DNA from 3 places in the Nocardia sp. NPDC004260 genome. Region 1 is predicted to be linked to each of the others. Evidence: riboswitches for the same ligand, from Rfam matches in the RefSeq annotation. Region 1 holds a riboswitch; each other region holds the start of a gene.

Region 1 (7,838 bases):
GCGCCGGTGGGCTCGGCCGCGGTCGCCACGACCCGGTCGAGCAATCGCGCGGGAATCCGGTCGTCTACCGAAAGCCCACTGCTGTCGTGCATATCCAGGCCGGACAGATCGAAACCGGCCTTGCTCAGCGCCGTGCGCACCGCGGTGACCCCGCCGGTGAACGAGGCCTCGCCGCCGGTGGCGGTCGCGATCTCCCGTCCGATCGCCTCGGCGAGCACGTTGTCGGAGTAGACCATCATGTCGCGCAGCCGGTCGCGCAGCGGCGCCGAACGCACCGAGGCGACCTCGGCCGCGCCCGCGGGTGCGGCGCCCGCCCGGACCCGCGCCGGGTCGAGCCCCAGTTCGGTGGCCAGCCGCCGTCCCGCGTCCAGAGCGGGCGTCGCGGTGCGCGGCGAGTACTCGACCAGCGGTTGCAACCGGCCGCCGTCGATCATCACCGGCTCGATCGGGGCGATGGAACCCTCGGGGATGTCGACCGGGTCCCAGCCCTGCGCCATGGTCGGGCCGGTGTAGGCGGAGAGGTCGACGACGATCGTGTCCACCGCGCGGCCCGCGGACTTGATCTGGGTGACCAGGTCGGACAGACGCGGTCCGTTCGGGTAGTACCCCTTGCCGTCCGGCTGCGCGGTGAGCGTCGGATCGCCCCCGCCGACCAGCACCAGTTCGTTCGGCGCCGCACCGGCGACCACCTTCGTGGTCACCCGTTGCTCGGCGGGCAGCGTGAGCAGAGCGGCCGCGGTGGTGAGGATCTTGGCGGTGGAGGACGGGATCATCGGCCGGTTCGCGTCGCCGCTCCACAGCACCGTCCCGCTGTCGGCGTCGGTCACCTGGCCCGCGAACGCGCCGAGGTCCGGATTGGCGATCACCGGGGCCAGCGCGGCGGCGATCCCGGCGGAACTCGGCGCGGAACCGGTCGGCCGGGCCGGGACGACCTGTCCGGACGGCGCGGGCGGCGCGGGCGGGGCGGCGATGGTCAGGCCACCGTGCCGGAACTCGTCGGTCCACGGCCGCACCGCGAGCAGTGCCACCGCGGCGGCCACGGCCAGCACGACCAGCACGGTCGAGATCAACAGCCATCTGTTGCGGCGCCGCCGGGCGGCCAGCCCACCGATGTTCTCGTTGCCACCAAACACGTCGCCGCCGCTCTCCTGACCGATTCCCGCAGCAGCCGCCTGCCGCACCCATGTCCCCGACGACCACACTATCCTCGTTGCGCAACCGTTCCCCTGAACAACCTGGCGAGTCGGCGCACTCCGCAGCGGCCGAGTCGGCAGTCGCCGAATAGCAGCCGAGTCGCAGAACTCGGCACCGATGCATACACAAAGGAGATGGCGTGGAGTTCGACGTCACGATCGAGATCCCCAAGGGTTCCCGGAACAAGTACGAGGTCGATCACGAGACCGGCCGGGTCCGGCTCGACCGGTTCCTGTACACGTCCATGGTCTATCCCGCCGACTACGGCTACATCGAGAACACCCTCGGCGAGGACGGCGACCCGCTGGACGCGCTGGTCCTGCTGCCCGATTCGGTGTTCCCCGGCGTGATCGTGGAGGCCAGGCCGGTCGCCATGTACAAGATGACCGACGAGGCGGGCGGCGACGACAAGATCCTGTGTGTGCCCGCGGGCGACCCGCGCTGGGACCACATCCAGGATCTGAAGGATGTCCCGGAGTTCGAGCTGGCCGCGATCAAGCACTTCTTCGAGCGCTACAAGGATCTCGAGCCCGGCAAGTTCGTCAAGGGCTCGGAGTGGGTCGGGCGGGCCGAGGCCGAGGCCGAGGTGCAGGCGTCCATCCAGCGGTTGAAGGATCAGGGCGGACACTGAACCCCTTCGGGCACAACGAAAGCGGGGAGTCCGGCAGACACCGGACTCCCCGCTTCCGGTCGGTGTCACGAAAGGCGAAAAGGGACACCCGGAATCCGGATGCCCCTTCTCTGTGACAGGTGGCTCAGTAGTAGATGTACAGGTCGTAGCCGTCCCAGGTCTCGATGCACTCCCAGTAATAGCCGCCGGTGCTCGGCGACTCGCCGTCGGCCCGGCACGCGCTCAGCGTGGCGTAGGTGCCGACGTAGGTGCCGCCGTAGGCGACATCCTGGTAAACCGGTGCGGCGGAGGCCGTAGCGGCCGTCGACACCCCGGCGACGGCAGCGGTGGCCAGCAGACCAGCGGCGAAGAAGGACTTGATACGCATCGCTCTTGCTCCTGAATGCGAGATGAAATTTTTGACGCTTCAAACGATATGGGCGATCGGCATCTCGCACAGCCACCCCTAGGGTGAGGGCAACGCAACCCTGAGGCGAATCACCTTGCCCACCCTCGATACCCACCCTTGGGGTCGGTGACGGCGCACTCGCCCGGGTGCGAGCGCGCCGCCGGTGTCAGTGGCCGCGGAATTCGGGCGCGCGCTTCTCGAATACGGCCTTGACCGCCTCGGCGAGATCCTCCGACGGCAGGAACGCGGCGTTCCACGCGGAGACGTAGCGCAGGCCCGCGGCGATGTCGTCCTTGCGCCGCTGCTCCAGTACGTCTTTGACGCCTTGCACCACCAGCGGCGGGTTCGCCGCGATCTCCCGCGCGGTGGCGTGCGCCGCGTCCAGCACCGCCTCTTGGTCCGAGAAGACGTCGTTGACCAGGCCGATCTTCTCCGCGCGCGCGGCGTCGATGTCCTTGGCGGTGTAGGCGAGTTCGCGCAAGTGCCCCTCACCGATGATGCCGGGCAGCCGTTGCAGCGAGCCGACGTCGGCGACGATCGCGACCTTCGCCTCGCGCAGACTGAACTTCGCCTCCGCGCTGGCGTAGCGGATATCGGCCGCCGCGATGAGATCCAGCCCGCCTCCGATGCACCAGCCGGACACCGCCGCGATCACCGGCTTGCGGCAGTCCGCCACGGCCGTGATCGCGGCCTGCATCTTGCGCACGTCGACGAGGAAGTCGGTGCGAGGGGCGGCCAGCGCGCGATCGGCCAGCAACGGGCCGAACGTGCCGCTCATCGCGGGCAGGTCCAGACCGTAGGAGAAGTGTTTACCGGAACCGGTCAGCACGATCGCGCGCACCTCCGGATCGGCGTCCAGCGCCTGGAACACTTCCGGCAGCTCGCGCCAGAAGTCGGGACCCATCGCATTGCCCTTACCGGGGCCGATCAACGTCACCTGCGCGACGTGATCCTTCGTTTCGACGGTGAAAGCCTGCCAATCTGTCATTTGTACAGCGTATCGAGACAAATCGAAGCCCGTGTCCCGACCCGGTGCTGCGCGACTCGGAAAGAAACCTCGCCGCGTGTAAACCCTGCGCAAATTTCGCAATGGTGTACTGGTTCGCGATGGGCAGAACAGCGGATCATGAGCAAGTCAGCAAACCTCATTCACCGGCTTCGGAGGACATCATGCTGATGCATCGCGGGATCGGTCTCGACCGCTTCAACGAAATGCCCCGCGGCCGCGCGGTGCACGCGCTGTACGAGTGCTGCTGCAACGTCACGTGGGCCGCGACACTGGCCGACGCTCGCCCCTATTCCGATCGGGACGCGCTGCTGAGCAAGGCCGATGTCGAACTGCTCGCGCTGTCTCAGCGGGACGTCGACCGCGCCTTCGAAGCGGTTGCGCACGAACCGGACTCGGCGCGAGACGTGACCGAACTCGCGCGGATAACCCGTGGGCGGATCGCCGGGATGCTCGGCCCGGCCGAGGGCTATCCGGAATACTGAGCCGACCGCGTGACTTCCCCGGCGTCCCGACCGCAATCGCTCTACCCTGGTGGGATGCGCAGGTCGTCATTGCCACCGGTCGCCTGCCGAGTCGCGGACACCCTCATCTCCCGGGGCCATCACGGTCTCATCGTGGCCCAGCCGGAGCCCACCCACACCGCCGACGACGCCGCGCGGGCGCTCGGCGTCGACGTGGGCGCGATCACGAAGTCACTGGTGTTCCTGCTCGACGACGACCCGGTGTTGCTGCTCGTCTCGGGCGCGCACCAGGTCGACCTAGCGAAGACCGGCGCGCGTCTGGAAGGGACGCTGACCCGCGCCCCCGCCGACATGGTGCGCCAGGTGACCGGTCAGCCCATCGGCGGCGTCGCACCGGTCGGCCACCCGACCAACCTGCCCACTTGGGTCGACAACGCGCTGGCGCACCATCGGGAGGTATGGGCGGCGGGCGGACATCCGAACACCATTTTCCGCACGTCGTTCCCGGAGCTGCTGCGGATCACCGCGGGTCTTCCGATCGACGTCGACTGACCGGCGCGAGCGTCCCAGGATCGTGGGCCACGAGACCGAGCGTAGTTTCGTGATGTGACCGAAGCGGATCCGAGCGGCATCACCGCGGAGCAATATCGTGCGTCGATGCGCCATTATCCGGCCGGCGTCACCGTCGTCACGCTGCGTTCGCCGCAAGGGCCGGTCGGCTTCACCGCGACTTCCTTCGCCTCGCTGTCGCTGGACCCGCCGCTGGTGTCGTTCAATATCGCGCACACCTCCTCCAGCCTGTCCGGCATGCTGGACGCCGAGTCCGTCGTCATCCATTTCCTCGGCGAACACCAGCAGCACCTGGCTCACCGGTTCTCCCGAACGGCGGAGGAGCGTTTCACCGACCGATCTCTGTGGACCGCTCTCGACACCGGCGAACCCGTCCTGCACGGCACCCCCATCTGGCTACGCGCCACCGTGCACCAACTGATCCCCATCGGCGACCACACCTTCGTCGTCGGGTTGGTCACCCGGGTACACGACAACACCGACGAGAAGCCCTCCGCCGCACCGCTGCTGTACTACAACGGGCGCTATTACCGGCCGACCGCCCTCGGCGACTGACCCGAGTTCGCTACGCCACCCTCGGCCGCACCTGCACCACCAACTCGGCGTCGAGCGCACGGGCCAGCCGCTCCAGCACAGGAAGGCTGGGCACCGTCCCACCCGCCTCGAATGGGATCCTTAGTGCCCTTTTCGACGAGATCGAGGAACAAGCGTTGTTTCAGCCCACCAGGCAGGGAGCCGCGCCGGTGGGGGCGGTGGAGGTGAAGGGGCGCGTTTCCGGGGTGGGGTTCCATACACCGTTCTCGGCGGCGTAGTTCCAGGTGGGGCCCGTCGCCACAAGGGTGGCGATCGCATCGATCAGGCGGTCCACATCGGCGGAGGTGGTGCCGAGGCCGATGCTCGCGCGCAGTGCGCCGTCCAAGCCGAGGCGGGTGAGCAGCGGGTGGGCGCAGAAGCGTCCGTCGCGAACGCCGATACCGTGTTCGGCGGAAAGATAGGCGGCGACCTGGCCGGGGGCGAAATCGTCCAGAGTGAACGCGACGATGCCGACGGAGTCGGGGCTGTCGGTCCAGATGCGCAACAGCCGAACGCCAGGAATCTCGGCCAAGCCGTCGCGGAGACGGTCGGCGAGCTGATGTTCGTGCGCGGCAAGGGTTTCGGCGTCGATGACACAGAGCGCGTCACAGGCGGCGGCCAGCGCGGCTGCGCCGAGCACGTTCGGCGACCCGGCTTCGTGCCGCTGCGGAGCGGGCGCCCACTCGGCCGCGTCGGTACTCACCTCACGCACCGCGCCCCCGCCGGCGAGGTAGGGCCGCGCCGCGTCGAGCCAATCCCGTCTGCCCACCAGCACACCCGCGCCGAACGGCGCGTACAGCTTGTGGCCGGAGAACGCCAGGTAGTCGATTCCATTGGCGCGCAGGCTGATTCGACGATGCGGGGCCAGCTGGGCCGCGTCGACCAGGATTCGGGCGCCGCACTGGTGCGCGACGGTGGCCAGCCGCTCCAGCGGAAGCACCTCGCCGGTCACATTCGACGCACCGGTCACCGCGAGCAGTGCGGCCGGCCTGCTGCACAGCTCGGCGACCAGCCTGCCGATGGTCTCCTCCACCGTGTCGGCGGCCTGCACGACCCGCCTGCCCTGCATGGTCCAGGGCAGGAAGTTGGCGTGGTGTTCGATGTCGAGCACCACGGTGTCGCCGGGCACGCAGGACGCGAGCAGGTTCAGCGAGTCGGTGGTGTTGCGGGTGAACACCACCACTTGATCGTCGGCGGCGTCGAGGAACCGGGAGACCGACCCGCGGGCGGCCTCGTAGCACTCGGTGGAGATCCGGGAGGCGTAGCCCGCGCCGCGATGCACGCTCGCGTAGTACGGCAGCAACTGCTGCACCCGGTCGGTGACCTGCGTCAACGCCGGCGCGCTCGCCGCGTAGTCGAAGTTGGCGTAGGTGGCCGTTCCGCCTTGCACCAGCGGAACGAGCAATTCGTCGCCGGAGACCCGGGCGAGAGCGGCACAGGTGTTGTCGACAGTGGTAGTCATCACGTGAATCCCGTCGGCTAAGGGACCCGCAATCGAATGATTCGTCGAGTCCGCGCTTGCCGCGCCCGGTCGGGCGGCGGCCGGGTCGTCACCCGGAGCACCCCACCGCGGAGGAGGGTTGCCGGCCAGCAAGCCGGGGCTTCGCGCTGGCACTCATGACCTGACCCGAGGGTGGCAGAAGCGCCCCGGCGCTGTCAACCACGTTCGACCCCGAGTCCCCAGGAGCACCGCGTGGAGATAACCACCAGGCGTGAGCCTTTACAAGCATCCCGACGACAGCACGCGAGCCGCTGCCTCGACATCCCACGCGCCCCTCGGCAACTGACGCCTTCGACCGCGCTCCGAGGCGGCGGACCGGTCGCCGGCGCCACGAGCCTCGACGCCGCACGCGCCCATCCCGAGGTCCGCACCGCTTCGATGAGCGGAATCACACCCGCACACGAGCCATCTCCCGGCGAACCCGAGGGACGACGGACCGACCAGCGATCGGCCTGTCGCGGCGGCGAATATCGATCCCACCTGCAACAACGCGCACGGCGCCCGCCGATCCGGCGCCCGCTCCGGTGAACAACGAACGACGACAACCCCGGGTACCGTGGACAACTGGCCATCGTGGCGTTTGCCCTTTGGTAACCCAGCTATGACACAACAACGGGAAAGTGTGAGGCGAGTCGATGGGAGGTGCGCAGAGCACCATGCTCGAGATAGACGTCGACGCGCCCGCGGGCCCGTTGTCGCGTGGTGACCGCGCGCCGGAGGCCAGGACACTGGTCGACATCCTGACCGCGACGGCGCTCGCCCACCCCGACGCCCCTGCCATCGATGACGGCCGAGTAGTGCTCTCCTACCTGGAGCTGGTCGTCGAGATCGAGAAGACCATGGCCCGTCTCGCCACCGCTGGTGTGCGACCGGGCGACCGGGTCGGCGTACGCGTACCGTCGGGCACCCGTGAGCTCTACGTGACCATCCTCGCCGTCCTGTACTCCGGCGCGGCCTACGTGCCGGTCGACGCAGACGACCCGGACGAGCGCGCCCAACTGGTCTTCGGCGAGGCGCAGGTCACCGCGATCGTGACCGCGGCCGGCATCGAGACCACCGCCGCGGGCATCCGCGCGGCGGAAGAGCAGCGCGAGGAAAGCTGGTCGACGCTGCCGAGTCCCCGCGACGACGCTTGGATCATCTTCACCTCGGGTTCCACCGGCACGCCGAAAGGCGTTGCCGTCACCCACCGCAACGCGGCCGCCTTCGTCGACGCGGAAGCCGACCTGTTCCTTCCGGACGCCCCGATCGGTCCGAGTGACCGTGTGCTCGCCGGATTGTCGGTCGCCTTCGACGCGTCCTGCGAGGAGATGTGGCTGGCCTGGCGCAACGGCGCCTGCTCGGTGCCCGCTCCGCGTGAGCTGGTGCGCACCGGCGCCGATCTCGGTCCCTGGCTGGTGCGGCGGCGGATCACCGTGGTCTCGACCGTCCCGACCCTGGCGGCGACCTGGCCGGTCGAGGCGCTGGAGGCGGTGCGCCTGCTCATCTTCGGCGGCGAGGCCGTCCCGCCG
Region 2 (7,838 bases), on a different contig from region 1:
ACCAGGCCGTCGTCTGCTGCTGGACCGGCACGGGCGCCTCCATCGCGGCCAACAAGGTCGCCGGGGTCCGCGCCGCACTCTGCGCGGACGCCTCGACCGCGGCGGGCGCCCGCACCTGGAACGACGCCAATGTGCTTGCCTTGAGCCTGCGCTCGACTTCCAGCGCCGAGCTACGGGAGATCCTCGACTCCTGGTTCACCACCGAACCGAGCTCGTCCCCGGACGACCGGGCCAACATCGCCCATCTCACCGACATCGAGCGCACCGCCGATGCCTGACGAAGCCTTCTTCGCGTAACGTGCGGCGTCGACAGCACGAAAGGGGACGCCCTCCCACCCGCGATGGCCACGAAACCCGGCGATACGGTCGAGGCATGTCCGTGCAGAGCGCCGGTGGCACATTCGGGAACTACTCGCTCGAACGCTTGCTGGGCCGTGGCGGCATGGGTGAGGTGTGGTTGGCACACGACCCCGAGGGCCGCGCCGTGGCGCTCAAGGTGCTGTCCGCGGCGTATACCGCGGATTCGCTCTATCGGCAGCGCTTCGAGCGGGAGGCGCGGCTGGGAGCTCGGGCGCGCGACCCGCACATCGTGCCCATCCACGCGTTCGGCGAGGTCGACGGCCATCTGTTCTTGGAGATGGCCTACATCGATGGCGTCGACCTGGGCACCCGGCTGCGATCTGGCGCGCTGCCGCCGGATCGGGCCGTCGACGTCGTCGCCCAGGCCGCCGAGGCGCTGGACGCCGCGCACGCGGCCGGACTCGTGCACCGCGATGTGAAGCCGGGCAACATCCTTCTGCACACCAGCGGTTTCGTATATCTGATCGATTTCGGTATCGCCCGCGCTGCCGACGGCACCGCGCTCACCGCTACCGGGCTGGTGGTCGGCACGCTGGGGTACATGGCGCCGGAGCGATTCACCGGCACGGTCGATGCCAGGTCCGATGTCTATTCGCTGGCCTGTGTGCTCTATGAGGCCCTCACCGGACAACCGCCCTACGGCGCGGGCGATCCGGCACAACAGATGCGCGCGCATCTGATGGCCGAGCCGCCGCGCGCCTCGCGGGCGGCCCACGGCGTCCCGGCCGCGCTCGACGATGTCATCGCCCGGGGAATGGCCAAAGAGCCGGACGCACGCTATGGCAGCGCGGGGCAATTCGCCGCGGCGGCGTCGGCCGCTCTGGCCCGGTCCACGATTGCGCGACCGGCCCCGCCTCTCGCGGCACCGGCCGCCCGCCCGCGAACTCGCGTCATGACCGCCGCCACTCCGGCGCAGCCGACGCCCGGGGTACGTTCACCCGCTCCGACCGGGCAGCTCGATCGTCGGCGAAAGCGCCGATGGATACCCGTCGCCGCGGGGGCGGCGCTCGTCGTCGCGGCGGCGTTGTGGCTGCTGGGAGGCAACATAGGGTCCGCGCCCGTCGCAGGTCCGACGACCCGCGAAGCCGCTACGCCGACCGATACTCCGCTGCCCCCGACCGGCGGACAACCCGCGAATCGGGGTACTGCCGTGCGCGACGGAAACTTCGCTTTCACCGTGACAGATGTGGGCTCCGGCGGCGGTTCCCGAACGATCGTCACACTGACGGTCACCAACGTGTCCGACCGCGACCAAGTCCTCGACGTCACCGGTCAACGGCTGATCACCACCGCGGGCCGCTCCGTCGCACCCGACGCGGCGGCCACCGCCGGACTCAACCAGCCCGGCGACGACTTCGCACGCATCGCGCCCGGCCGCGCCGTGACGATCCGGCTGGCCTTCGACCTGCCGGGCAAGAACAAGAACGGCAAGAAGAACGACAAGAAAGACGACGTTCCCAGCCACTTGATCCTGCACGGTGCACCGTCTTCACCCGGCGTCACCGTGCCGATGTGACCGATCCCTGCTCAGGCGAGGGCTTGGTCGAGATCCTGGAGCAGGTCTTCCACGTCCTCCAGACCCACCGAGATGCGGACGACGCCGTCGGACAGGCCGATGGTGGCCCGGCCTTCGGGGCCCATGGCGCGGTGGGTCGTGGTCGCGGGGTGGGTGATCAGGGACTTGGCGTCACCGAGGTTGTTGGAGATGTCGACGATGCGCAACCGGTTCAGGACTTCGAACGCGCGCTTCTTCGCCTCGTTCTCGGGCGCGTTCAACTCGAAGGTGACCACGGTGCCGCCGCCGCTCATCTGGGTTGCGGCCAGCGCGGACTGCGGATGCGAATCCAGGAACGGGTATCGCACCCAGCTGACGGCCGGGTTGCTCTCCAGGAAGCGGGCGATGCGCAGCGCGGACTCCGACGAATGGCGCACCCGCAGCGGCATCGTCTCCAAGCCTTTGAGCAGCGTCCACGCGTTGAACGGGCTCAGCGCGGGGCCGGTGTGGCGCATCAGCGTCTTGACCGGGCCGTCGATGTAGTCCTTGTCGCCGAGAATGGCGCCGCCCAGCACACGGCCTTGGCCATCGATGTGCTTGGTGCCCGAGTAGACCACCACGTCGGCGCCGAGTTCGAAGCCGCGTTGCAGCAGCGGAGTGGCGAACACGTTGTCCAGCACGACCTTCGCGCCCGCCGCGTGGGCCAGCTCGCTCACGCGGCGCACGTCGACCAACGTCTGCATCGGATTGGCGGGCGTCTCGAAGAAGACCGCCTGGGTGGGCACGGACAGCGCCTGTTCCCACTGGTCGAGATCCTCGCCGTCGACGAAGACGGTCTCCACGCCCCAGCGCGGCAGGATCTCGTTGCACACCACGAAGCACGAGCCGAACAGGCTGCGCGCGGCGACGAGCCGGTCGCCCGCGCCCAGCAGCGCGCCCAGCGCGGTGAACACCGCGGACATGCCGCTCGCGGTCGCGAAGCACGCCTCGGCGCCGTCGAGCAGGCGCATCCGCTCCTCGAACATGGCCACCGTCGGGTTGCCGTAGCGGGAGTAGACGAAATGTTCGACCTCGCCGGTGAACGCGGCCTCGGCGGCCTCCGCGCTCTCGTAGACGAAGCCGGAGGTGAGGTAGAGCGCCTCGGCGGTCTCCTCGAAACCGGAGCGCCGCAGCCCGCCGCGCACGCCGAGCGTCGCGGGGCCGACGCTCTCGGGCAGCGGCTTGTCGAAGGCGCCGCCGGTGATCACGACTGCCGCCAGGGCAATCCGAGGGCACGCCAGCCGGAGCCGCCGCGATGCCCGGATTCGTCGAGCGGGCCTTCGAAGCCCTCGAGCACGTTGTAGGAGGTGCGGTAGCCCGCCGAGGTGGCGGCGATCGCCGCGCCCACCGAACGCTGACCGGAGCGACAGAGGAAGACGACGGGAGCCTCGGGATCATGGCCGTCGAGCGCTTGCTTCAGCTGCTCGACGAACGCCTCGTTGCGCGCCCCCGTGGAATCGACCCACTCGATCAGCACGGTCGGCCGTTCGATCGGACTCGTGTCGGGGACTCCGACGAACCTCCATTCCGCTTCCGTCCGCACGTCCACCAAGACGGCTTCGGGATTGTCCCGCAGCAGCTCCCAAGCCTGCTGAGGGGTGATGTCACCGGCATAACTCATGTGCACCTCCTGCGAATCCGCACTTGCCGCGCCCGGGACCAGGGCGCCGCCAGGTCGTCACCCGGAGCACCCCACCGCGGAGGAGGGTTGCCGACCAGCAATGCCGGGGCTTGACACTGGTTCTCATGACCTTCGACTGAGATTGCACCGACCCGGGTCACCGTGTCAAACCGTGTCGCACCCTGCGCGAACGCTCACGTGCATACCAGCCACTTGTCGCCGGACCTGGTGAGAATCCAGGTCGTCGTCTTCTCCTGCCCGCCCACCTTCGTGGTGACGGTCGCCTTGCCCCGGTCGCCGTCCACCATCGGTGAGTCGATTTTCGTGATCTCGACGGGCTTTCCGGCGCCGTCCTGGCCCGCCAGCGGTGAGTGGGCGGCGTCGAAGCCCTGGCACGCGGTGCCGGGCGGCGGCACGGCGTCGCTGCGGTTGGAGCCGTCCACGAAATTGCGAACGGCCGCCGTGATGCGGTCGGCGTCTGTGACATTTTTCTCAGCGGGCGACAGCACACCACCGAGCACGATCGCGATCAGCACGATCGCCGCGACCACCGCGGCGGCGACGAACGGGACCACCGAGCGTTTATCGGTCTGATCGACCCGGATGATCTCGTCCTCGCCCGCGGTCGGCTGCTGTTCGGTCATGGCTCGATGATCCCTGGTCGGCGCCGGTATCGAGCGCTCGGCCCCGGGCAGAACACCAGCGCGGCGCCGACTCCGGGGCGCGCGGCGACGATAGACCGCGCGCGAGCGGGTAAGCGGCAATCGTGGCTGTCGATGGCATCCGTCGAGTTCACGCACCGACGCGGGGCGGCGTCGGCCATCCCGATAGAATCGCGGGACGGCGGCCTGCTGTCATAGCGAATCGGCAGCTCTACGCCGCGGCGAACGGAGCACCGTGCAGCCACGAGCCGGCAACGCCGGCGTCCGCACCGGACGGGTGCGACCGAGCCGGTGCGTCAACTTAGCCTAAGCTAAGCCCGACGTCATTAATTGTTTCGACCATAAAGGTGCGCGTAAAGAGATGACCGAACAGAGTGCAGTAGAGGATGGCGGTGTCCGCGAGCCCTCCGTGGTGACGCAGGCTTCCTCCTCCGGGCCTGACGCGCACACCGCGAAGACCCGCCCGCTCCGCATCGCGATCGTGGGCGCCGGACCGGCCGGGATCTACGCCGCCGACGCCTTGATGAAGTCCGATGCCGAGGTGTCGATCGACCTCTACGAGCGCATGCCCGCGCCGTTCGGCCTGATCCGCTACGGCGTCGCACCCGATCACCCCCGCATCAAGGGCATCATCACCGCCCTGCACAAGGTCCTCGACAAGCCGCAGGTGCGCCTGCTCGGCAACATCGACTACGGCACCGACATCACCCTCGACGACCTGCGGGCCTTCTACGACGCGGTGATCTTCTCCACCGGCGCCAACGCCGACCGCGCCCTGCCGATCCCCGGCATCGACCTCGACGGCTCCTACGGCGCCGCCGACTTCGTCTCCTGGTACGACGGCCACCCCGACGTCCCCCGCACCTGGCCGCTGGAGGCGGAAAAGGTCGCCGTCCTTGGCGTCGGCAACGTCGCCCTCGATGTCGCCCGCGTGCTGGCCAAGACCGGCGACGAACTGCTGCCGACCGAGATCCCGCCGAACGTCTACAAGGGCCTGGTGGCCAACAAGGCCGTCGAGGTGCACGTCTTCGGCCGCCGCGGTCCCGCGCAGGCCAAGTTCACCCCGCTGGAACTGCGCGAGCTCGACCATTCGCCCACGATCGAGGTCATCGTCGACCCCGAGGACATCGACTACGACGAAGGCTCCGAAGCCGCGCGCCGTCACTCCAAGCAGGTCGACATGGTCGCCAACACGCTCGAGCAGTGGGCCATCCGCGACGCGGGCGACCGGCCGCACAAGCTGTTCCTGCACTTCTTCGAATCCCCCGCCGAAATCCTCGGCGAGAACGGCAAGGTCGTCGGCCTGCGCACCGAGCGCACCGAGCTCGACGGCACCGGCAACGTCAAGGGCACCGGCGTGTTCAAGGACTGGGACGTGCAGGCGGTGTACCGCGCCGTCGGCTACCTGTCGCAGAACTTGACCAACCTGCCGTTCGACGACCAGGCGGGCACCGTGCCGAACGAAGCGGGCCGCGTGCTCGTCGACGAGAACGCCGACGGCGCCGCGCGCTACCTGCCCGCCACCTACGTCACCGGCTGGATCAAGCGCGGCCCGGTCGGCCTGATCGGCCACACCAAGGGCGACGCCAACGAGACCATCGCCTGCCTGCTGGACGACGCTCCCGGCTTCACCCCGGCCGAGCGGCCCGACCCCGAGGCCGTCATCGAATTCCTCGAAGGCAAGGGCATCCCGTTCACCACCTGGGCCGGTTGGTACCGCCTCGACGCGCACGAACGCTCCCTCGGTGAGCCGGAGGGCCGCGAGCGCGTCAAGGTCGTCGAACGCGAGGACATGCTGCGCGCTAGCGAACCCCACAAGGTCTGATCACCCCGCAGTGACCGCCTCCGCTGCCATCGCGACACCCCTGCTATGGCAGCGGAAAATCCGACCCTGAGGCATTCTGTACAAGTGTTCGATGCCCACCTGCACATTTTCGACCCGCGGTTTCCGCTGGCCGAGAACGAGGGCTACCTGCCCGACCCGTTCACCATCGCCGATTACCGGAAGCGCATGGCGCGCTACGACGTCAGCGGCGGCGCCGTGGTCAGCGGGTCGTTCCAGGGCACGGACCAGACCTACCTGAAGGCCGCCCTCGCCGAGCTCGGCGAGGGCTGGGTCGGCGTCACCCGGCTCGATCTGGACGCCTCCGACGAGGAGATCCTCGAACTGGACGGGATCGGTGTGCGCGCACTGCGTTTCAACCTCAAGCGCGCGGCCACCGACATCGCCGGAATGACGTTGCAGGCGCTGCGCGCGTACGAGCTGGCCGGCTGGCACGTCGAGGTCTACATCGACGGCACGATGCTGGCCTCGTTGCAACCGGTCATCTCCAAGCTGCCCGCGCTGTCGGTCGACCATCTGGGCATGTCCGCCGAAGGGCTGCCATTCCTGCTGGATCTGGTCGACCGCGGAGCCAAGGTCAAGGCGACCGGTTTCGGCCGGGTCGCGATGAACGTCGCCGACACGCTGCGCCGCGTGCACGCGGTGAATCCGGAAGCCCTCATGTTCGGCACCGATCTGCCCGGTACCCGGGCCGGACGTCCGTTCCGGGACTCGGACGTGGATCTGCTCTGCGACGTGGTCGGCACCGACATGTACGCGGTGCTGGAGGACAACGCGCGCGCGTTCTATCGGCTCCCGGCCCGCGAGCGCGTCGTCCGCGAGGAGCCGGCCCCCACGCTGCCGCTGTACCGGCCCGAACCGCCGACCCTCCGGCTGCGCCGCGACGAACTCCCGGGAAGCCGCGCGGGCGATACGATCCCGTTCCCCGCCATCGATAGATAGCGCTCAGACGGCGAACACACCGGCGAGCCACACACCGGTGGCAAGCAACGCGCCGAAGAGTTCGATCAGAATGGACAGTCCGACGCCCTTCAACGCGTGCACGGTCGCCTGCCACGCCTCCCGGTTGACGCGCAGCCGCTGGAGTTCCCAAAGATAAACGCCGAGAACGAAGCCCACGAACAGGCCGATCACCGGAATCACGAAGAAGCCGATGACGCCGAGTAGCGCGCCGAGCAGGACCGCGCGGTTGGACACTCCCGCGTCTTTCATCCTGCGTCCCGGCCAGGTGTATTTGACGACGCCGGACAGCACCAGCAGCACCGTGCTGATCGCGAAAACCGCCCAGGCCGTTGTGCCCCCGGTGAGAAAGGCCCAGACGGCGATGGCCGCGAAGATCAGGATGACGCCCGGCAGGATCGGCACGACGATGCCGCCCAGACCGACCAGAATCGCGAGACCGGCGAGAAGGTTGTACCACCCCTGATCAGACAGCGTTTGCACACGTGCAGCCTAGGACCGGGCGGCCGAACGGGCGACTCGTCGTCGAACCCGTCGTCCATCCGTCGTCCATCCGTCGTCCGGGTATGCCCCGGCTCCGGCCCCGACGTTATTGTCATACTGTCAATACATCCCTCCCGGCCGTGTTCGGGAGGACGCGCCGGGCCGCCGGTGCGCTGGATCAACGACGAACCGAGGTAGGGCGTGAGCACTCCATCCACCGCCAAGCAGGGCCCGCTCGCGGGCATCAAGGTCATCGAGCTGGCCGGGATCGGTCCCGGTCCGCACGCCGCGCTGCTGCTCGCCGATCTGGGCGCCGACGTGGTGCGGGTGCAGCGTGCGGGCCAGCTGCCGGGCGGGTTCGACCGTCCGCAGCTG
Region 3 (7,838 bases), on a different contig from region 1:
CGCCGGATTCGGGCACCACGGTGAACTCGATCTTGTCCAGGTAGGCCTCGCCCCGATGGGCGAACACCGCCGAACCCCAGTGGTAGCCGGTCCGTTTGGCCAGCGTCACCGCGGCGTCCTGGCGGTAGGCCGCGTAGGTGAACGGTCCGCTGCCGATGTTGTCGCCGAGGCAGCGCTGCTCGGCAGGCTTGGCCGTGGTCACGTCGGCCAGGATGCCGAGCGCCGCGGTCGAGGACGCCTGCAGGAACGGTGCGTTGGGCTTGCTGAACTCGACCCGGGCGGTGAGCCGGTCCACGGCAGTGGTCCCGACGTAGCCGGTGAGGTAGCTGCTGCCCAGCGGCGCCTTGCCCGAGCCGATCTTCACGACCGAATCGAACGTGTTGCGCACCGATTCGGCGGTGAGCGGCGTGCCGTCGCTGAAGGTGACGCCGTCGACGAGGTGGAAGGTGAAGACTTTCGCGTCGGGGCTCGTCTCCCAGCTCTGCGCCAGCCACGGCTTCAGCTCGCCGGTGGCCGGGTCCTGGTCGGTCAGCGAATCCACGATTTGCCGGGCGACGTAGAGCGTCTGATTGGTGCCCGCCTGGGCGGGATCCGAGCAGGTCGGCGCCTGGGACAGGCCGTAGCGCAGTACACCGCCCCGCTGGGGCGGGCCCGCGTCGCCGCCGGGCGCGGCCGAATCACTGCCGCAGGCGGCCACGGTGGTGGCCGCGGCGAGCGCGCCGGCCAGCGCGACGATTCGGTGACGGGTTCGGATCACGGGGCAACTCCAGATACTTCGGGTCGGGCGAGTTCCTCGCCCTGGTCGGGGTCGGCGTCGGCGACACCGGTCGCCAACGGTCGGCTGGGAATGCGGCGGCGCAATTCGGGCGCCACCTCGGCCTGGAACAGCTCGAGGCCGTCCAGGTACTGCCGCTCGGGGCGGCCGTCGCGTTCTGCGGACAGGTGGATCACCTCGTGGCCGAGGTGCTCGTGCTGGCGGCCGACCTCGTCGATCACCTGCTCCGGGCTGCCGATCAGCGCCGAACTGCGGGCCACGTAGTCGTCGAGGGTCTCGAACACCACCGGCAGCCCGCGTTCGCGCGCCAGCGCCAGCCGCGCTTCGAAGATCGGCGCGTAGGCCGCGAGCGCCTCCTGCGAGGTGCGCGACACCTGGAATCCGGCGGTGCCCGCGCCGACCAGCGCGTCGGCGGGGTCGTGGCCGTGGAACGTCCAGCGTTCCCGGTAGTGGCGCACCAGCTCGGCATACGGCTCGATCGGGTTGGTGACGTTCGCCGAGAACAGCGGATCACCGTGGCGCGCGGCCAGTTCCACCGATTCGCGGCTGGTGGCGCTGCCGTGCCAGATCCGGATCTTCGGCTGCCACGGCCGCGGCAATGCTTTGGCCTCGCGCAGCGGCGGCCGAAAGCGCCCCGACCAGGTCACGTTGTCACCGGCCCACAGGGCGCGGAACAGTTCGTAGCCTTCGCGATTGCGGTCCCACTGGTCGTCGGGCGTGACGTGGTACAGCTGCGCCTGTGCGGCGCCGTTGCCCTTGCCGATGATCAGCTCGAGCCGCCCGCCGGACAGGTTGTCCAGCGTGGAGTAGTCCTCGAAAGCGCGCACCGGGTCCAGCAGGCTCAGCGTGGTCACCGCGGTGAACAGCGTGATCCGCGAGGTGAGGGCAGCCAGGTGGGACAAGATGACCGGCGGCGCGGCGGACAGGAACGGATCCTCGTGCCGCTCCCCGACGGCGAACCCGTCGTAACCCAGTTCCTCGGCCAGCCGCGCCTGGCCGACGACGTCGCGCAGGCGTTCCCGGGTGCCGGGCAGGCGGCCGGTCCGCGGATCGGGTACCCGGGTGACCAAGGTGAACAGCAGGAACTTCACGCGATCGCTCCCAGCACGGGCAGCCGCTTCTCGAAGGGATGCGGCCCGATCTGCTCCGCGGGCAGGTCCGGGTCGTAGAGCGCGCGGTAACCGGCGGCGAGATAGAGGGCGACCGCTTCGGGCTGACGCGGTCCGGTGGTCAGGTAGATCCGCCGGTAGCCGCGGCGCGCGATCTCGGCTTCCAGCTGCTCGAGTACGAACAGCCCGAGCCCTTGCCTGCGGTGCTCCCGCGAGGTCCAGATCCGCTTCAGCTCCGCGGTGTGCGCGTCGTAGCGCTGGAACGCGCCGCCCGCCACCACTTCTCCGTCGCGGGTGACGACCAGCAGCGCGCCGTGCGGCGGCGCGAACGCGGTGGCGGAGTGCTCGCGCAACGAGGCGTGCACCTCGCCGGGCGTGCGACCGTAGCGGCTGCTGTACTCGAGGGCGAGTTCGGCCAGCAGGGGCGCGGCCAGGGGGTCGTCCTGGGCGACCCGGTGCACGCGCAGCGTCGGGGTCGAGAGCGGTTGTGTCATCGGCTCAGCGCTTCTTCGGCAGGCCGGGCGGGTTGATCCGCGATTCGGCGACCTTCTCGCTCTGCAGGCCCCAACGGTCGATCACCTGCTGATATGTGCCGTGCTCGATGGCGTAGGCGAGCGCGTGCTGCACGGCGGTGATCAGCCCGCTGTCCTTCTTGGTGAGCACGGCGATCTCGCCTTGCAGCGCGTCGCCCGCACCGGAGAAGGTGCCCACGATCCTGGTCTGCTTCGCGGTGGCCGCGTGGTAGATCGCCGTCGGGTTCGGGCCGAGGTAGCCGTCGAGCCGCTGCGAGGCCAGCGCCAGGTAGTAGTCGGTGGTCTGCTGGAAGTAGGCGATGTCGATCGGGGGCAAGCCCTCGGCCCGGTTCTGCTCGTTCCACTTCACCAGCAGCTGCTCCTGGTTGGTGCCGCTGCCGACGCCGATCCGCTTGCCCGCCAGGCTCGTCCGATCCTTGTATTCCAGCTTGCTCTGGATCGGCACCTCCAGCGCGACATTGTCCTTGCGGTAGGTCGCGAAGTCGTACTTCTCCTTGCGTTCCTCGGTGACGGTGACGTTGGAGATGAACGCGTCCACCTCACCGGAGTCCACCCGCACGAAGTTCTGCGACCAATCGGCCACCTGCGCATCGAGTTTCAGGCCGAGGATGTCGGCGACCAGCGAGGCGAAGTCGATCTCCGAGCCGACCACCGTCCTGTCGTCGGTGGCGTAGAACCGCAGCGGCGGCGCTGCCCCGGACGTGCCGGTCACGACCAGCGTGCCGCGGTCGCGGATCGCCTTCGGCACCTCGGCGGCGATGGCATCGACCTTGGCGGTGCGAACGCGGCCGGACTGGGCGGGGGAGAGGTCGAAGGTGACCGAACCGGCGGGCTGCGCGGCGCTGTCCGCCTCGGGGTCGGTGCAGCCGGTGGCCAGCAGCACGACCGCGGTCGCGGCGGCGGTGACCAGGGCGGAGAACTTCATCGGATACCTGTTCGTCAACGGACTCGGGAAAGGAACGCGCGAGTGCGCGGGTGTTCGGGATGGTCGAGAACGACCGAGGGCGGGCCCTGCTCGACGATGACGCCCTCGTCGAGGAACACCACGGTGTCGGCGACCTCACGGGCGAAGCCGATCTCGTGGGTGACGATCACCAGCGCGGTGCCGCCGTGCGCCAGATCGCGGATCACGTCGAGCACTTCGCCGACCAGTTCCGGGTCCAGCGCGGAGGTCGGCTCGTCGAACAGGATCACGCGCGGGCGCAGCGCCAGCGCGCGAGCGATCGCCACCCGCTGCTGCTGCCCGCCCGACAGCCTGCGCGGATACGCGTCCGCCAGGTGTCCGATGCCGACCCGATCCAGCAGCAGGCGTGCCTCGCGCTCCACCTCGGTCCGGTCGCGCCGCTGCGCGGACAGCGGTGCGAGCGTGACGTTGTCGAGCACGGTCAGGTGCGGAAACAGATTGAACTGCTGGAAGACGAAGCCGATCCGGGAGCGCTGCTTGCGCACCGCGTGGTCGGGCAGCGCGTGCAAGCGGTCGCGGCGCAGCCGATATCCGATCAGCTCGCCGTCGATGTGCACGGTGCCCGCGTCCAGCGTCTCCAGATGGTTCACCACGCGCAGCAGGGTCGACTTGCCCGACCCGGATGGGCCGATCACGGCCACCACCTCGCCGGATCGCACGGTGAGATCGATGCCGCGCAACACTTCGTGCGAGCCGAAGGATTTCCGGACGCCGCGGACCTGCACGGCGAGTGTGGCGCTCATCGGGTCGCTCCGCGCGGTGCGGCGGGCCCGGCCTCGGCGACCTCGCGCAGCTTCCGCCACGCGCGTTGCAGCGGCGTCGGCGGCGGCGTGCGGTGCGCGCCCTTGGCGTAGTGGCGTTCGATGTAGTACTGCGCCACCGAGAGCGCCGTGGTGAGCACGATGTACCAGACCGTCGCGACCATCAGCAGCGGCACCACCCGTCCGTTGCGCCCGTAGATGACCTGGACCTGGTAGAACAGCTCGGCGATCGCCATCACCGACACGATCGAGGTGCCCTTGAACAGGCTGATCACCTCGTTGGCCGCGTTCGGCAGGATCGAGCGCATCGCCTGCGGCGCCACCACCGTGCGGAATTGCCGCAGCCGTGGAATCCCCAAGGCGGCGGCGGCTTCCAGCTGACCCGCGTCCACCGAGATGAAACCGGCCCGGATGATCTCGGCCGAATACGCCGCCTGATGCAGCGCCAAGCCGATCACGGCGGCGGTGAAACCGCTGATCACCCCGTTCACCTCGAAGGTGAACAGCGCGGGCCCGAACGGGACGCCGACCGAGAGGGTCCGATACAGGTAGGCGATGTTGAACCAGAACAGCAGCTGCACGATCAGCGGAATCGAGCGGAATGCCCAGATGTAGACCCACGCGATCACCCGCAGCACCGGGTTGTTCGACAGCCGGGCGATCGCGAGCGCGGTGCCGAGCAGAAAGCCCAGCGCCGTGCCCCACGCGGTCAGCTCCAAGGTGACCCGCAGCGCCGACAGCACCGACTCGGCCGTGATGTACCGCGCGAACGTCGGCCAATCCCAGCCGGGATTGGTGGCCAGCCCGTGCACGAACTGGGCGAGCAGGATCAGCGCGACGGCACTGATCACCCAGCGCCAGGGATGCCGGGTCTTTGCGACGGTCGGCGTCGCGCCGGTCTCGGCGGGGGCCGGTGTTCCGGTCGGGTCCGGTTCGATCGGCGCGGCCGCCTCGGGGGCGGCGTCCGGCGCGGTGGACGCGCTCATGACGGGTCCTCGATGATCACTTCGGTTCCTCCATCGGTCCCGGCGGAAGCACCCGCACCCGGTGACCGGGGGGTTGCTGCGACGTCGACGAGCCAGGTCTCTCGGTCGCTCTGGATGGTTGGCGCCGACCCCCTGTCAACGGATGTCAGGGGCGAGCCGAATCATGATGCCCAGTAAGGGAAGCCTGGAACAAGAGAAGTAATCACCGTGAGCGTAGATCTTGTCGACGCCGATTCATCGGATCTTTGTAGTAACCGGGCGTGCGCTGCTCTGCCGACGGCGAGGTGAGTTTCGCCGCTTCGCCGATCCCGGGCGCGTGGCGCCGGACTGGGATGGTCCGATGCAGCATACGGCTATCGCCGACGCTGGGGAACGCCGGTGGGCTACGCGGAGGTCCGTTCCGGGCAAACGGGACTCGCCACGAAATTGCTGTGTGCAATACCGGCTGCTGATTGTGTTTGCCGGAGTACTGTCCCCCTCGATCGTTCCGCCGATGAGGAGGTTTCGTGAACATATTGCGCCGTCTGACCCAGTTGTCCGCTGTCGCGACCAGTTCGATCGCCTTCGTGCTCGCCGGGCCGGGGGCCGCGTTCGCGGCTCCGGATGCCACGATTCCCGCGTTCCCCGAGGACTCCGTGCCGATCGCCGCCCCCGGTGACCTGTTCGGCGCGTATCAAGCCGCGCTCGACGCGTTGCGCGCGCTCGGTATCCAGCCGTTCGCGTACCCGAGCGCGTCGGCGTTCTGCCTCGACAACACCACGGCCGGTCTGGCGCCCGCCGTGGCAGGCGCCATTCCGGGGCCGTGGCCGAAGACCACTGTCCAGATTCCCGGCCAGGACCTCAGCGCCGTCAAGGCCGGGCAGGCCATGTTCACCTTCGTGCCCTACGGGCTCGGTCCGGACGGCCCGAATACCGCGGGAATGCAGGTGAGCTGGCTGAATTTGAATACCGGCCGCAGCGGCACGGCCGCCATGGGGCCGCTGCCAGAGGTCGCGCGTTCGATGGTTCCCGCGGCCGTTCCGCCGGACCAGCGGCCCGTGGCCGAGCAGGCGATCCGGGACTTCCTCGTCGCGTCCCTCCCGATGGGCGGGGTGCGCGCGGTCCCGGTGGACACCGGGAAGGGCACCGTGCTCGCCGCGATGTTCGGCACGGTGCAGAACGGCGCCAAGTCATGCTTCTTCCTGCCGACGGTGGGAATCACCCCGGTGCCGTGAGATTCCGTCACCGCGGCACGGTCGCTCAGGGCAGCGGCCGACCTTTCCAGCGCGCCGTGCCGCGGCGACGGGCCAGGTGTGACCGCACCCACAAAAGCAGATACACCGCCACCGATACCGGGTGCGCGACGGCGGCAGACAGATCCGAAGGTTTCAGCGGGCCCCCGGTTTCGGTCGAGCGGGCCAGCAGTCGCCCGGCGACGGCGGCGAGCCAGCCGATCAGGCCCGCCCGGCGGTGCGCCCCGCGGCCGAACACCGCCACTGCGGGCGGCAGCCAATAGGCAAGGGCGGCAACCAGTCCCACCGCCGCTCCACCCGTTATCGTGCCGTCGTAGGCCGACCAGAGCCAGCGGGAGTAGCCCGCGTCCAATTCCGCGGCGTCGCGATACATCCTGGTGCGGGCCAGCGGTCCCGCGGCCACCAGAACCGTGGAGTGACCGGCTCGACGCAGCGTACGGGCGATGTCGAGGTCCTCGGTGACGCTTCCGGCCACCGCCGTGTGGCCGCCCACCGACCGGTACGCGGCGTTGTCGAACACGAGGAACTGCCCGCACGCCACCGCCGTGGCGGGCCGAAGGCTCCGGTCGGCCGCGGTGACCGGCAGCGTCGAGGCCCACGACCAGCACAGCAGGGGCTGCACCAGCGCCTCCGCCACCGAGCCTGCCACTTGCAGGGGCCACGGGGAGACCAACGCGGCGCGTCGTCCGCGCAGCGCGCCGACCGCTGCCGCGAGCGCCGTCGGGGCCAGTCGCACGTCGGCGTCCAAGAAGATCAGCACCGGCGTCGACACCTCCTCGGCCAGCCGGACGCAGGCGGCGGCTTTTCCGGTCCAGCCGGGGACCGGGTCGGACTCGCTGCGCAGCAGCGTGAAACGCGGGTCGCCGTCGATCGCCGCGCGGGCCGCGGCGCCGGTGTCGTCGGTGGACCCGTCGTCGAGGATGCGTACCGCCATGCGCGGCACGCCCACCTGGGCGCGCAGGTCGCCGATCAGCTCGGGTAGCCGGTCGGCCTCGTCGCGCGCCGGGATACAGACGGTGACCGGTTCGATCACCGTCGTCGGGGTGTTCGTCAACCGCCGCACGGTGATCCGGTTGTACAGCGCGAGGCCCGCGCCGAGCGCGGCGACCGCGGCGGCGAAGGAAGGCAGGATCGAGTTCGCGCGCAACGTCTTCGGCAGGTCGGCACTCACCATGCGGGCCACGCTATCGCGGCACACCGACCTGTCGCTCAGCGATTCTGCGTCACCGAGCGCCACCAGCGGCTGAGAGAGAAGCCGACTTCCGGCGCGCCGGGCGCGGCGGGGTTGCGGTCCATGTACGCCATGGCCGCGACGATGGCGGCCACCGCGAGCGTGATGCCGCCCGCGATGCCCGCCCAGCCCGCGAACGAGCGGGTGTTCGGGTCGGCGTAACTGACCTCGGCGCGCAATGTGGAGACATCACCGGGCGGCAGCTTCCAGGAGACGACGTTGTCGCCCTCGCGGCTGCCGTTGGTCT

The links. Region 1 has a riboswitch for S-adenosylmethionine ahead of ACWEO7_RS13490 (aminotransferase class V-fold PLP-dependent enzyme). Riboswitches for the same ligand answer to the same signal wherever they lie in the genome.
Region 2: linked by a shared signal. The riboswitch ahead of ACWEO7_RS05720 (rhodanese-like domain-containing protein) and the one ahead of ACWEO7_RS13490 (aminotransferase class V-fold PLP-dependent enzyme) in region 1 are both predicted to bind S-adenosylmethionine.
Region 3: linked by a shared signal. The riboswitch ahead of ACWEO7_RS23595 (amino acid ABC transporter permease) and the one ahead of ACWEO7_RS13490 (aminotransferase class V-fold PLP-dependent enzyme) in region 1 are both predicted to bind S-adenosylmethionine.

Annotation. Positions count from the first base shown of each region.
Region 1 covers NZ_JBSGEZ010000018.1:64,037-71,874, forward strand. The annotation lists gene ACWEO7_RS13455 (D-alanyl-D-alanine carboxypeptidase/D-alanyl-D-alanine-endopeptidase) at 1-1,112, opposite strand, end outside; gene ACWEO7_RS13460 (inorganic diphosphatase) at 1,334-1,825, shown strand; gene ACWEO7_RS13465 (hypothetical protein) at 1,950-2,192, opposite strand; gene ACWEO7_RS13470 (crotonase/enoyl-CoA hydratase family protein) at 2,380-3,201, opposite strand; gene ACWEO7_RS13475 (2-oxo-4-hydroxy-4-carboxy-5-ureidoimidazoline decarboxylase) at 3,384-3,704, shown strand; gene ACWEO7_RS13480 (YbaK/EbsC family protein) at 3,759-4,235, shown strand; gene ACWEO7_RS13485 (flavin reductase family protein) at 4,341-4,808, shown strand; gene ACWEO7_RS13490 (aminotransferase class V-fold PLP-dependent enzyme) at 4,969-6,288, opposite strand; SAM riboswitch class IV at 6,336-6,449, opposite strand; gene ACWEO7_RS13495 (Pls/PosA family non-ribosomal peptide synthetase) at 6,984-7,838, shown strand, end outside.
Region 2 covers NZ_JBSGEZ010000006.1:19,497-27,334, forward strand. The annotation lists gene ACWEO7_RS05705 (RpiB/LacA/LacB family sugar-phosphate isomerase) at 1-278, shown strand, start outside; gene ACWEO7_RS05710 (serine/threonine-protein kinase) at 374-1,876, shown strand; gene ACWEO7_RS05715 (O-succinylhomoserine sulfhydrylase) at 1,888-3,102, opposite strand; gene ACWEO7_RS05720 (rhodanese-like domain-containing protein) at 3,099-3,515, opposite strand; SAM riboswitch class IV at 3,530-3,646, opposite strand; gene ACWEO7_RS05725 (Rv0361 family membrane protein) at 3,710-4,159, opposite strand; gene ACWEO7_RS05730 (FAD-dependent oxidoreductase) at 4,539-6,002, shown strand; gene ACWEO7_RS05735 (amidohydrolase family protein) at 6,087-6,962, shown strand; gene ACWEO7_RS05740 (DUF456 domain-containing protein) at 6,966-7,463, opposite strand; gene ACWEO7_RS05745 (CaiB/BaiF CoA transferase family protein) at 7,665-7,838, shown strand, end outside.
Region 3 covers NZ_JBSGEZ010000042.1:45,615-53,452, reverse strand. The annotation lists gene ACWEO7_RS23620 (ABC transporter substrate-binding protein) at 1-757, opposite strand, end outside; gene ACWEO7_RS23615 (LLM class flavin-dependent oxidoreductase) at 754-1,866, opposite strand; gene ACWEO7_RS23610 (GNAT family N-acetyltransferase) at 1,863-2,378, opposite strand; gene ACWEO7_RS23605 (ABC transporter substrate-binding protein) at 2,383-3,342, opposite strand; gene ACWEO7_RS23600 (amino acid ABC transporter ATP-binding protein) at 3,357-4,124, opposite strand; gene ACWEO7_RS23595 (amino acid ABC transporter permease) at 4,121-5,128, opposite strand; SAM riboswitch class I at 5,156-5,249, opposite strand; gene ACWEO7_RS23590 (hypothetical protein) at 5,635-6,342, shown strand; gene ACWEO7_RS23585 (glycosyltransferase) at 6,368-7,534, opposite strand; gene ACWEO7_RS23580 (LppM family (lipo)protein) at 7,570-7,838, opposite strand, start outside.